Regions from separate parts of the Streptomyces sp. NPDC088730 genome, predicted to be linked through region 3. Evidence: riboswitches for the same ligand, from Rfam matches in the RefSeq annotation. Region 3 holds a riboswitch; each other region holds the start of a gene.
What was found. Region 3 has a riboswitch for cobalamin ahead of ACIP89_RS13655 (ribonucleoside-diphosphate reductase subunit alpha). Riboswitches for the same ligand answer to the same signal wherever they lie in the genome.
Positions count from the first base shown of each region.

Region 1: linked by a shared signal. The riboswitch ahead of metE (5-methyltetrahydropteroyltriglutamate--homocysteine S-methyltransferase) and the one ahead of ACIP89_RS13655 (ribonucleoside-diphosphate reductase subunit alpha) in region 3 are both predicted to bind cobalamin.
Region 2: linked by a shared signal. The riboswitch ahead of ACIP89_RS06575 (cobalamin biosynthesis protein) and the one ahead of ACIP89_RS13655 (ribonucleoside-diphosphate reductase subunit alpha) in region 3 are both predicted to bind cobalamin.

Region 1 is NZ_JBIVLK010000020.1:56,566-59,832, reverse strand. It holds gene metE (5-methyltetrahydropteroyltriglutamate--homocysteine S-methyltransferase) at 1-1,785, opposite strand, end outside; cobalamin riboswitch at 1,949-2,148, opposite strand; gene ACIP89_RS34315 (FUSC family protein) at 2,478-3,267, shown strand, end outside.
Region 2 is NZ_JBIVLK010000001.1:1,461,703-1,464,969, forward strand. It holds gene ACIP89_RS06570 (cobyric acid synthase) at 1-73, opposite strand, end outside; gene ACIP89_RS06575 (cobalamin biosynthesis protein) at 70-1,080, opposite strand; cobalamin riboswitch at 1,225-1,358, opposite strand; gene ACIP89_RS06580 (hypothetical protein) at 1,516-1,749, opposite strand; gene ACIP89_RS06585 (anion permease) at 1,762-3,039, opposite strand.
Region 3 is NZ_JBIVLK010000003.1:383,867-387,133, forward strand. It holds gene mctP (monocarboxylate uptake permease MctP) at 1-679, shown strand, start outside; gene ACIP89_RS13650 (GNAT family N-acetyltransferase) at 793-1,305, shown strand; cobalamin riboswitch at 1,326-1,483, shown strand; gene ACIP89_RS13655 (ribonucleoside-diphosphate reductase subunit alpha) at 1,624-3,267, shown strand, end outside.

The DNA.
Region 1 (3,267 bases), on a different contig from region 3:
GGCGAGGGCGACCTGGCGCGCGGTCTCGCCGAGCGGCTGGTCGTCGCGGACGAAGGACCAGGCCAGCATGGTCACCGGGCCGGTCAGCATGCCCTTGACCGGGCGTCCGGTGAGCGACTGGGCGTACGAGGTCCAGCGCACCGTCATGGGTTCGGGGCGGGAGATGTCGCCCGCGAGGACCGGCGGGCGGACGTAGCGCGTGCCGTAGGACTGGACCCAGCCGTGCTGGGTGGCGAGGTAGCCGGTGAGCTGCTCGGCGAAGTACTGCACCATGTCGTTGCGTTCGGGCTCGCCGTGCACCAGAACGTCGATGCCGGTCTTCTCCTGGAAGGCGATGACCTCACCGATCTCGGCCTTGACGCGCTCCTCGTAGCCGGCCGTGCCGATCCGTCCCGCGCGCAGATCGGCGCGGGCCGCGCGCAGCTCGCCCGTCTGCGGGAAGGAGCCGATGGTGGTCGTCGGGAGCAGCGGCAGCCCGAGGTGGGCGCGCTGGGCGGCGGCACGCTCGGGGTACGGCTGGGAGCGACGGCCGTCGGCGTCCGTGATGGCCGCGGTCCTGGCCCGGACGGCGGGGTCGCGGGTGATCGGGGAGTTGGCACGGGACGCGAGGTCGGCGCGGTTGGCGGCGATCTCGGCGGTGATCGTGCCGGTGCCCCGGGCCAGCCCCTTCGCGAGCGTGACGATCTCTGCGGTCTTCTGCCCGGCGAAGGCGAGCCAGCGCAGGATCTGCGGGTCGATGTCCCGCTCCGGCGCCGTGTCGAGCGGTACGTGCAGCAGGGAGCAGGACGCCGCTACATCGACCCGGTCGGCGAGGCCGAGAAGGGTGGCGAGGGTGGCGAGGGACTTCTCGTAGTCGTTGATCCAGATGTTGCGGCCGTCGACGACACCCGCGACGAGGCGTTTGCCGGGAAGCCCGCCGACGGCGGCGAGGTCTTGGAGGTTCGCGGCGGCGGCATCGGTGAAGTCCAGTGCCAGGCCCTCGACCGGGGCCTTCGCCAGGACGGGGAGCGCCTCGCCGAGCCGGTCGAAGTAGGAGGCGACGAGCAGCTTGGGCCGGTCGGCGAGGCCGCCGAGCTCGCGGTAGGTGCGGGCGGCGGCGTTCAACTCGGCCGGGATGCGGTCCTGGACCAGGGCGGGTTCATCGATCTGCACCCACTCCGCGCCCGCGGCACGCAGATCGGCGAGCACCTCCGCGTACACCGGCAGCAGCCGGTCCAGCAGGGTGAGCGGCTCGAAGCCGGCCGCCACCCCGGGGGCGGGCTTGGCCAGCAGGAGGTAGGTGACCGGGCCGACGAGCACCGGCCGGGCGGTGTGGCCGAGTGCGAGGGCCTCCCTGAGCTCGGTGACCTGCTTGGTGGAGTCGGCACTGAAGCCGGTGTCGGGGCCGAGCTCGGGGACGAGGTAGTGGTAGTTGGTGTCGAACCACTTGGTCATCTCCAGCGGCGCCACGTCCTGGGTGCCGCGAGCCATCGCGAAGTACCCGTCGAGCGGGTCGGCGGCGACGGCTTCGCGGTGCCGCTGGGGGACCGCGCCGACCATGACGCTGGTGTCCAGGACGTGGTCGTAGTACGAGAAGTCGCCGGTCGGCACCTCATGGACGCCGGCATCCGCCAGCTGCTTCCAGTTGGACCGGCGCAGTTCTGCCGCCGTCCCCCGGAGGGCGCCGGCGGTGACGCGGCCCTTCCAGTACCCCTCGATGGCCTTCTTCAGTTCCCGGTTCGGGCCCTGGCGGGGGTAGCCGTACACGGTGGCTCGTGCTGCCGCGGCTGCGGGCTTGGGTGTCACGGAAATCTCCTTCGCGAGATGACTCCTGAACATCCCGGAGACGGGACACGGGCGCGAAGGGATGACGAACCGGACGGATATCGCACACGCCGCGGCGCGGATTCTCCGTCTGGTACGCACGCCGACCCGCCCACGAGGTCACCGGGACAACCGCATGCGAGTGGGTCGCGTGCGGGCAACGGGCAGGTCTTCGGACTCGTGGGCACGCCTGCCAGGGGCAGACTCCTACTGGCCGTCGCTTCCCGGACCCGATCGGGTCCAGTGCGTATGACGGCGGTCGTTCCCACTTACCGCTGCGGGGCAGTCCCGGATTCACACCGGGTTCCCTCTTGCGACGCGCCTGCCTGGCGGACAGGGGCGAACCAGCTGCACCGGCCAGCCTAGGGGGTGGACCGTCCCCGAGGCACCGCTGTTCACATTCCGGGATGTGGAAGGGGGCCAAGACCATGCCGCGAGGTGTCGCAGTTCTCCTGCCGGGCGGACTGGTCCTCAGGCTGGTCCGTTGGCTCTGCCGTGGCCGGGCAAGGTGCGGCATTCATGGGCCAATGGTCCATGGAGTCGGGTCTGAGTTGAACCAATAGTCCCCAAGGTGTTGAGATGGGGCTGTCAATGGCGCTGCGGGTCCCTCGGGGACCTCTGTGGCGCCTTTCTCATGTCTGCGCTGGTGTCATGCGCGAAAGGGGCGGGGCGACTTGTTGAAGAGGGCGTTCGTCGCACACGATCCCGGACGGATCCGGCTGCGGTTCGCGTCCCGGGCCGTGCTCGGCATCGGGCTCGCCGTCGCGCTGTGCGGGGCGGCCGGGCACTCGCTGGTGGCGGCCATCACGGGGGGTCTGGCCGCGCTGCTCGCCCTGTTCACGGTGACCGACCCGACGGTGCGAGGGCAGGCTACGACGACCGCGCTGCTCCCCGTCGTCGGCCTCCCGGTGCTCACGCTCGCCGCGGTGCTGCACGATGTGCCCGTCGCCCGGGACCTGGCGTTCCTCGCCGTCGTGGGGGCGGGGGTGTACGCGCGGCGCTGGGGGCCGCGCGGCCACTCGCTGGGCGTATTCGCCTTCATGGCCTACTTCTCCGCCCAGTTCCTGCACACCGTGCCCGGCCAGCTGCCCGAGTTGTACGCGGCCGTGCTGCTGTCGCTCCTCGCGTCGTCGCTGGTGCGGTTCGGGGTCTGGTGCTACGAGCGCCGGATCACGGTGCCCGTGGCGGTCGGCCTCCCCGCGGGAGCGGCGGGGCTGCGGCGGATCACGACCCGGCAGGCCGTACAGGCGACCCTGGGCGCGGGATTCGCGCTCGCGGTGGGGCAACTGCTCTCGGATCAGCGCTGGTACTGGGCGGTCGGCGCCACCTGGTGGGTGTTCGTGGCCACGACCTCGCGCGGCGAGACCGTCGTGCGCGGTTTCAGGCGTTTCCTGGGGACCGTGCTCGGCATCGGGCTGGGCTTCGCCGTGGCCGTGCCGCTGCACCACGAGCCGGTCGTGGCCG
Region 2 (3,267 bases), on a different contig from region 3:
GGCAGATGCCCGCCGTCACGACGCTCTTGCCCGCGTCCGAGGTGGTCCCGGCGACCAGCAGTCCGCCGCTCATGTCGGTCTCCGTCCTGAGGTGCGCGCCGGGGCAGGTGCCCCCGGTCCGCGCGTCGAGGTGATCCGTCGTGCGGCGGCGCCCACGCCCAGCCGGGCCGCCACGCTCACGCCGAGGGCCAGCACCCCGATCCGGCGCGACAGCCGTACGGCGCGTTCGATGTCCTCGGTCTCCACCGCCCGGCCCGCCTCGCCGTTGAGCACGGGGCGGTGCTCGACCCGGCCGCCGTAGGCGAGGGTGCCGCCGAGCCGTACGCCGAGCGCCCCCGCGAACGAGGCCTCCACCGGGCCCGCGTTGGGGCTCGGGTGCTTGGCGGCATCCGCCCGCCAGGCCCGCAGCGCACTCCGGGGCCGTCCGCCGGCGGCGACGGCGAGCAGGGCCGTGAGCCGGGCGCCAGGCCAGCCCACGAGGTCGTCGAGGCGGGCCGAGGCCCAGCCGTAGCGCAGGTGGCGGGGCGACCGGTGGCCGACCATCGCGTCCAGGGTGTTGGCGGCCCGGAAGCCGACGAGGCCGGGGACCCCGCCCAGCGCACCCCACACCAGGGCGCCGACCACGGCGTCGGAGGTGTTCTCCGCGACGGACTCCACCACCGCGCGGGCGATCCGAGGTCCGTCCAGGGACTGCGGGTCGCGGCCGCACAGACGGGGCAGCCGCTCCCGCGCCAGCCCGAGGTCCCCGGCGGCCAGCGCGCCGCCGATGGACCGGGCCTCGCGCCCCAGCGACGTACCGCCGACGACGGACCAGGTGGCGGCGGCGGTCAGGGCGACGGAGGCGGCGGGACGGCGGCGCAGGGCGCGGGAGGCCAGTGCGGCACCCCCGGCGGCGCCTCCGGCGCAGACCAGGGTGTGCAGGGCGCCCCACCCGCGGTGGTCGCGCCACAGACGGCGTTCGACGCCTGCCGCGGCGCGCCCGAAGGCGGCGACCGGATGTCCCCGGCAGGGATCACCGAGCAGCAGATCACCGATCAGTCCGGCCGTGGCGCCGTACGCGAAGATGCGGTCGGCACGCACGGTTCAGCCGGCCGTCGCGCCTCGGAGGGCCCTGGTGCGAGCAGCTGGTCGAAGGGGAGACACGGAGACGGGCGCACTGCGGCCGGGCATGGCGATATGTCCTCACTCAGGGTCCGCGCCCTGGTTCGACGTGACCGGCGACGAGAGTCTCCTGGCTCCCGGATCCGCAGTTCCCCCGGTCTTCCAGCCCACTCGGCGTGGACCGTGACTTCCGGTGGTGGGGGACTGCTCCCCGGTGACAGTGGCGGGACCGCGCCGGATTCGCACCGGCTTCCTCTGCTGTCGCCGTAATGGCTCCGGCAGTCCACCACGCTCCGCGAACGCCAGTCAACCTACCGTTGACCTGCGAAGGTGCAGTGTGCTGAGACGCACATCGGGCCGGCCGCACCCGAGGTGCGGCCGGCCCGACGCGGCGGACGGATCAGGGGCGGTGGATCAGGCGACGATCAGGTAGATGCCGTAGGCCACCGCCGCCGCGCACAGTCCGAAGCAGACGTACGCGCCCGCGCGGGCGAGGATCATGGACCCGCCGGCCTGCCCGCCCCGCTCGGCCGGTTCCGGCTGCCGGGCGAGGCCGGCGATGCCCAGGGTGAAGAGGCCCACCAGGGCGACGGTGGCGACGAGAGAGACGCCGAAGACGGTGCCGAGGGCTGCCCAGTCGATGTTCATGGAGGATCTTCCTTACACCGTGGCGGGTCGTGCCGGGTCGGCTACGGCCGGGGCCGGGATGGTGGCGGTGAGCTCGTGGGCAGCGGCGGCCGCGGTGGGCGGCGGACTGACGGCCGCGATGGCGGTGGTGACGACGCCCGCGGGTTCGGCGTCCCCGGTGACCGGAGTGCCGTCCCGGAGGCCGGGTGCGACGTCGTCCTGACCGACCGGCTTGCGGCGGGACAGGACCCAGATCGCTCCGGAGCCCGCGATCAGCAGTACGGCGACGAGCACGACACCCCAGGTGCCCTGCTGGGTGAGGAACTCGGCCCCCGCGCCGACCAGACCGGCGGCCGGCAGCGTCAGTCCCCAGGCCACGAACATCCGGGTGGCGGTGGACCAGCGGACCACACCGCCCCGGCGGCCGAGGCCGGCGCCCATCACGGCGCCGGAGCAGGACTGGGTGGTGGAGAGGGAGAAGCCGAGGTGCGAGGAGGCCAGGATGACCGTGGCCGCACTGGTCTGGGCGGCGAAGCCCTGCGGCGGCCTGAGCTCGGTGAGGCCGCTGCCCATGGTGCGGATGATGCGCCAGCCGCCGAGGTAGGTGCCGAGCGCGATGGCCATTCCGGCGCTGACGATGACCCAGACCGGCGGGTTCGCACCGGGGGAGAGGACTCCGCCGGTGACCAGGGCCAGGGTGATGATGCCCATGGTCTTCTGTGCGTCGTTGGTGCCGTGGGCGAGGGAGACCAGCCCGGCGGAGGCGATCTGTCCGGCGCGGTAGCCCTTGGCGGTCGCCTTCTCCTGGGCGCCGCCCTGGACCTTGCCGCCGATCCGGTAGGTCAGCTTGGTGGCCAGCAGCGCGGCCAGTCCGGCGACGATCGGGGCGGCGACCGCGGGGAGCAGCACCTTGGTGACGACGGTGCCGCCGTCGACCGACGACCAGCCCGCGGACATCACCGCGGCGCCGATCAGGCCGCCGAAGAGGGCGTGCGAGGAGCTGGACGGCAGCCCGACCAGCCAGGTCAGCAGATTCCACAGGATGGCGCCGACGAGCGCCGCGAAGATGACCTCGGTTCTGAGGCCGTTCTCATTGATGATCCCGCCGGAGATCGTCTTGGCGACCTCCACCGACAGGAACGCGCCGACGAGGTTGAGAACGGCGGACATAGCCACCGCTGTCTTGGGTTTGAGTGCGCCGGTCGAGATGGTGGTCGCCATCGCGTTGGCGGTGTCGTGGAAACCGTTCGTGAAATCGAACACTAGAGCTGTCACGATCACAATCGCGAGCAGCAGCGTGATGTGTTCCATTTACCCAGGCAATCGTTCGACGTCAGTGGCAGGAGGAACGTAGGCAACCTGGGTGAACGGAAGATGAACTGAACAGGGCGTTGCGGTGACCCCGATCGGAGTGGCGTCGCCCTGTTTGGCCGTGTTCCGACAGGCCGGGACGGGCAGGGGGCGGTGTGGGCCCCGAATCCGGGGCCGGCCGGTCTCCGGCGAGAGGCGGAATCATGGACCGCTCATCAGTGGAAAGGA
Region 3 (3,267 bases):
GGACAACGGCCAGCTGGCGATCCCGCAGCTGTTCGAGGACATGTTCCCCGACTGGTTCGCGGGCGTGGCGTTCGCCGCCATCGGCATCGGCGCCCTGGTCCCCGCGGCGATCATGTCGATCGCGGCGGCGAACCTCTTCACCAGGAACATCTACAAGGACTTCCTGAAGCCCGACGCGACGCCCGCCCAGGAGACCAGGATCTCCAAACTGGTGTCGCTGCTGGTGAAGGTCGGCGCGCTCGCCTTCGTCCTCACCATGGACAAGACGGTCGCGATCAACTTCCAGCTGCTCGGCGGGATCTGGATCCTCCAGACGATGCCGGCCCTGGTCGGCGGCCTGTTCACCCGGTGGTTCCACCGCTGGGCGCTGCTCGCGGGCTGGGCGGCCGGCATGGTCTACGGGACGGCCGCCGCCTACGGGGTGGCCAGCCCCACCCAGGCGCACTTCGGCGGCTCGTCCAAGGAGATCCCGGGCATCGGTGAGATCGGCTACATCGGCCTCACGGCGTTCGTGCTGAACATCGTGGTGACCGTCGTCCTCACCTTCGTCCTGAACGCCCTGAAGGCGCCTGCCGGGCTCGACGAGACCTCTCCCGGCGACTACACCGCGGACGCGGGCGACCCGGGCGTGCAGACCGAGCTCCCGCCGGCCACGGCCGGGGCCCCGGGCGGTCACTGACCGAGGTGAACGGGCCGCCGCACCCCCGCCCGTGGGGGTGCGGCGGCCCGTTCGCGCGTCCGGCGGAAAACCCCGTGCCGTCGCCGCCCGGCGGGTGCGGCAGACTCCCCTGCATGGACATAACCATCAGGCCGGTCGAGCCCGCCGAGTACGCAGCCCTCGGCGAGATCACCGCCGAGGCCTATCTCGGGGACGGGCTGCTGGACTACGGCGACGACGATCCGTACCTGGTACAGCTGCGCGACGTCCCCCGGCGGGCCGAGGAGGCCGAGGTGCTCGTCGCGGCGGACGCCCGGGGCCGCGTCCTCGGCGGGGTCACCTACGCGCCGCCGGGCAACCGCTGGGCCGATATCGCGACGCCGGACGAGGCCGAGTTCCGGATGCTCGCGGTCTCCCGCGAGGCCCGCGGCGCCGGGGCGGGCGAGGCGCTCGTCCGGGCCTGCATCGACCGCGCGCGGACCACCGCGGGGGTCACCGGAATCGTCCTGTCGACGCAGCCGGCCATGCGCGGGGCCCATAGGATCTACGGGCGCCTCGGCTTCGTCCGGACCCCGGAAAGGGACTGGTATCCGATCGAGGGACTCTCGCTCCTGACGTACCGCCTGGAGTTCCCGGCGGTCTCCTGATCGGTCACGCGACACAACATGTGGGGGCTGCCTCATCCGGCGGCCCCCACATGTATGCTCATGCTCGCTGTCGCCGCAGGGAAATCCGGTGCGAATCCGGAACTGTCCCGCAACGGTGTGTTCGGTGTGCTTTTGCGCACCCCGAGTCCGAGGACCTGCCGACAGCGCATCCGGCTCGACCGAACCGGATGCCCAGACGTCCGGGCCTCGTGGATGGGCCGGTGGACGCCGCACGGAGTGCTGCCCGGACCGGGCCCCGCTCCGCCCGGCTGCCTCCGCTCCCCCGTCGGCCCAGAGCCGAGCGAGGGAGAGCACCACGTGACCATCGCGCCAGCCGATCCGGTCTCAGCGGCCGCATCAACGGGAACCACGAGCGACGGACCGGGCACCGCACTGCTGCGGACCCTCACCGAGCTCACCGCCGATCTGCCCGACACCGACCCCGGACGCGTCGCCGGCGCCGCGCTGCGCGGCCGCAACGCCCGGTCGGACGAGGCCGAGCTGCGCTCGCTGGCCACCGAGGCCGCCGCGGGCCTGATCTCCGAGGACCCCGCCTACTCCCGGCTCGCCGCCCGACTGCTCACTCGCTCCATCGCGGACGAGGCGGCCGGGCAGGGCGCGACGTCCTTCTCCGCCTCGGTCGCCGTCGGACACCGCGAGGGCCTGATCGCGGACCGCACCGCCGCGTTCGTGACGCTGCACGCGGCCGCCCTCGACGCCCTGGTGGGCCAGGCGCTCGCCGACGGCGCCGACGACCGCTTCGGCTACTTCGGGCTGCGCACCCTGCACAGCCGCTACCTGCTGCGCCACCCGATCACCCGCCAGGTCGTCGAGACCCCGCAGCACTTCATGCTGCGGGTGGCCGCCGGGCTCGCGGAGGACGACTCCGAGCGCGCGCTGGACGAGGTCGCGGCCCTGTACCGGCTGATGAGCCGGCTGGACTACCTGCCCTCCTCCCCGACGCTCTTCAACTCGGGCACCCGGCACCCGCAGATGTCCTCCTGCTACCTGCTGGACTCGCCGCTGGACGAGCTGGACTCGATCTACGACCGCTACCACCAGGTGGCGCGCCTCTCCAAGCACGCGGGCGGCATCGGCCTCTCGTACTCCCGCATCCGGGCCCGCGGTTCGCTGATCCGGGGCACCAACGGGCACTCCAACGGCATCGTGCCGTTCCTGAAGACGCTCGACGCCTCCGTCGCGGCGGTCAACCAGGGCGGCCGGCGCAAGGGCGCGGCCGCCGTCTACCTGGAGACCTGGCACGCGGACATCGAGGAGTTCCTGGAGCTGCGCGACAACACCGGCGAGGACCAGCGGCGCACGCACAACCTGAACCTGGCGCACTGGATCCCGGACGAGTTCATGCGCCGGGTGGACGCGGACGGAACCTGGTCGCTGTTCTCCCCGGCCGACGTGCCGGAACTGGTCGACCTGTGGGGCGAGGCGTTCGACGCCGCGTACCGGGCCGCCGAGGCCAAGGGCCTGGCCCGCAAGACGATGCCGGCCCGTGAGCTGTACGGCCGGATGATGCGGACCCTCGCGCAGACCGGCCAGGGCTGGATGACGTTCAAGGACGCCTCCAACCGGACCGCGAACCAGACCGCCGAGCCGGGCCGCGTCGTGCACTCCTCGAACCTGTGCACCGAGATCCTGGAAGTCACCGACGACGGCGAGACGGCCGTCTGCAACCTCGGTTCGGTCAACCTCGGCGCGTTCGTCGAGGGCGGCACGATCGACTGGGAGCGCCTGGACGCCACCGTGCGCACCGCCGTGACCTTCCTGGACCGGGTCGTGGACATCAACTTCTACCCGACCGAGCAGGCCGGGCGCTCCAACGCCCGCTGGCGGCCGGTGGGCCTGGGCGCGATGGGCCTCCAGGACGTCTTCTTCCAGCTGCGGCTGCCCTTCGACTCCCCCGGGGCGCGCGCCCTCTCCACGAAGATCTCCGAGCGGATCATGCTC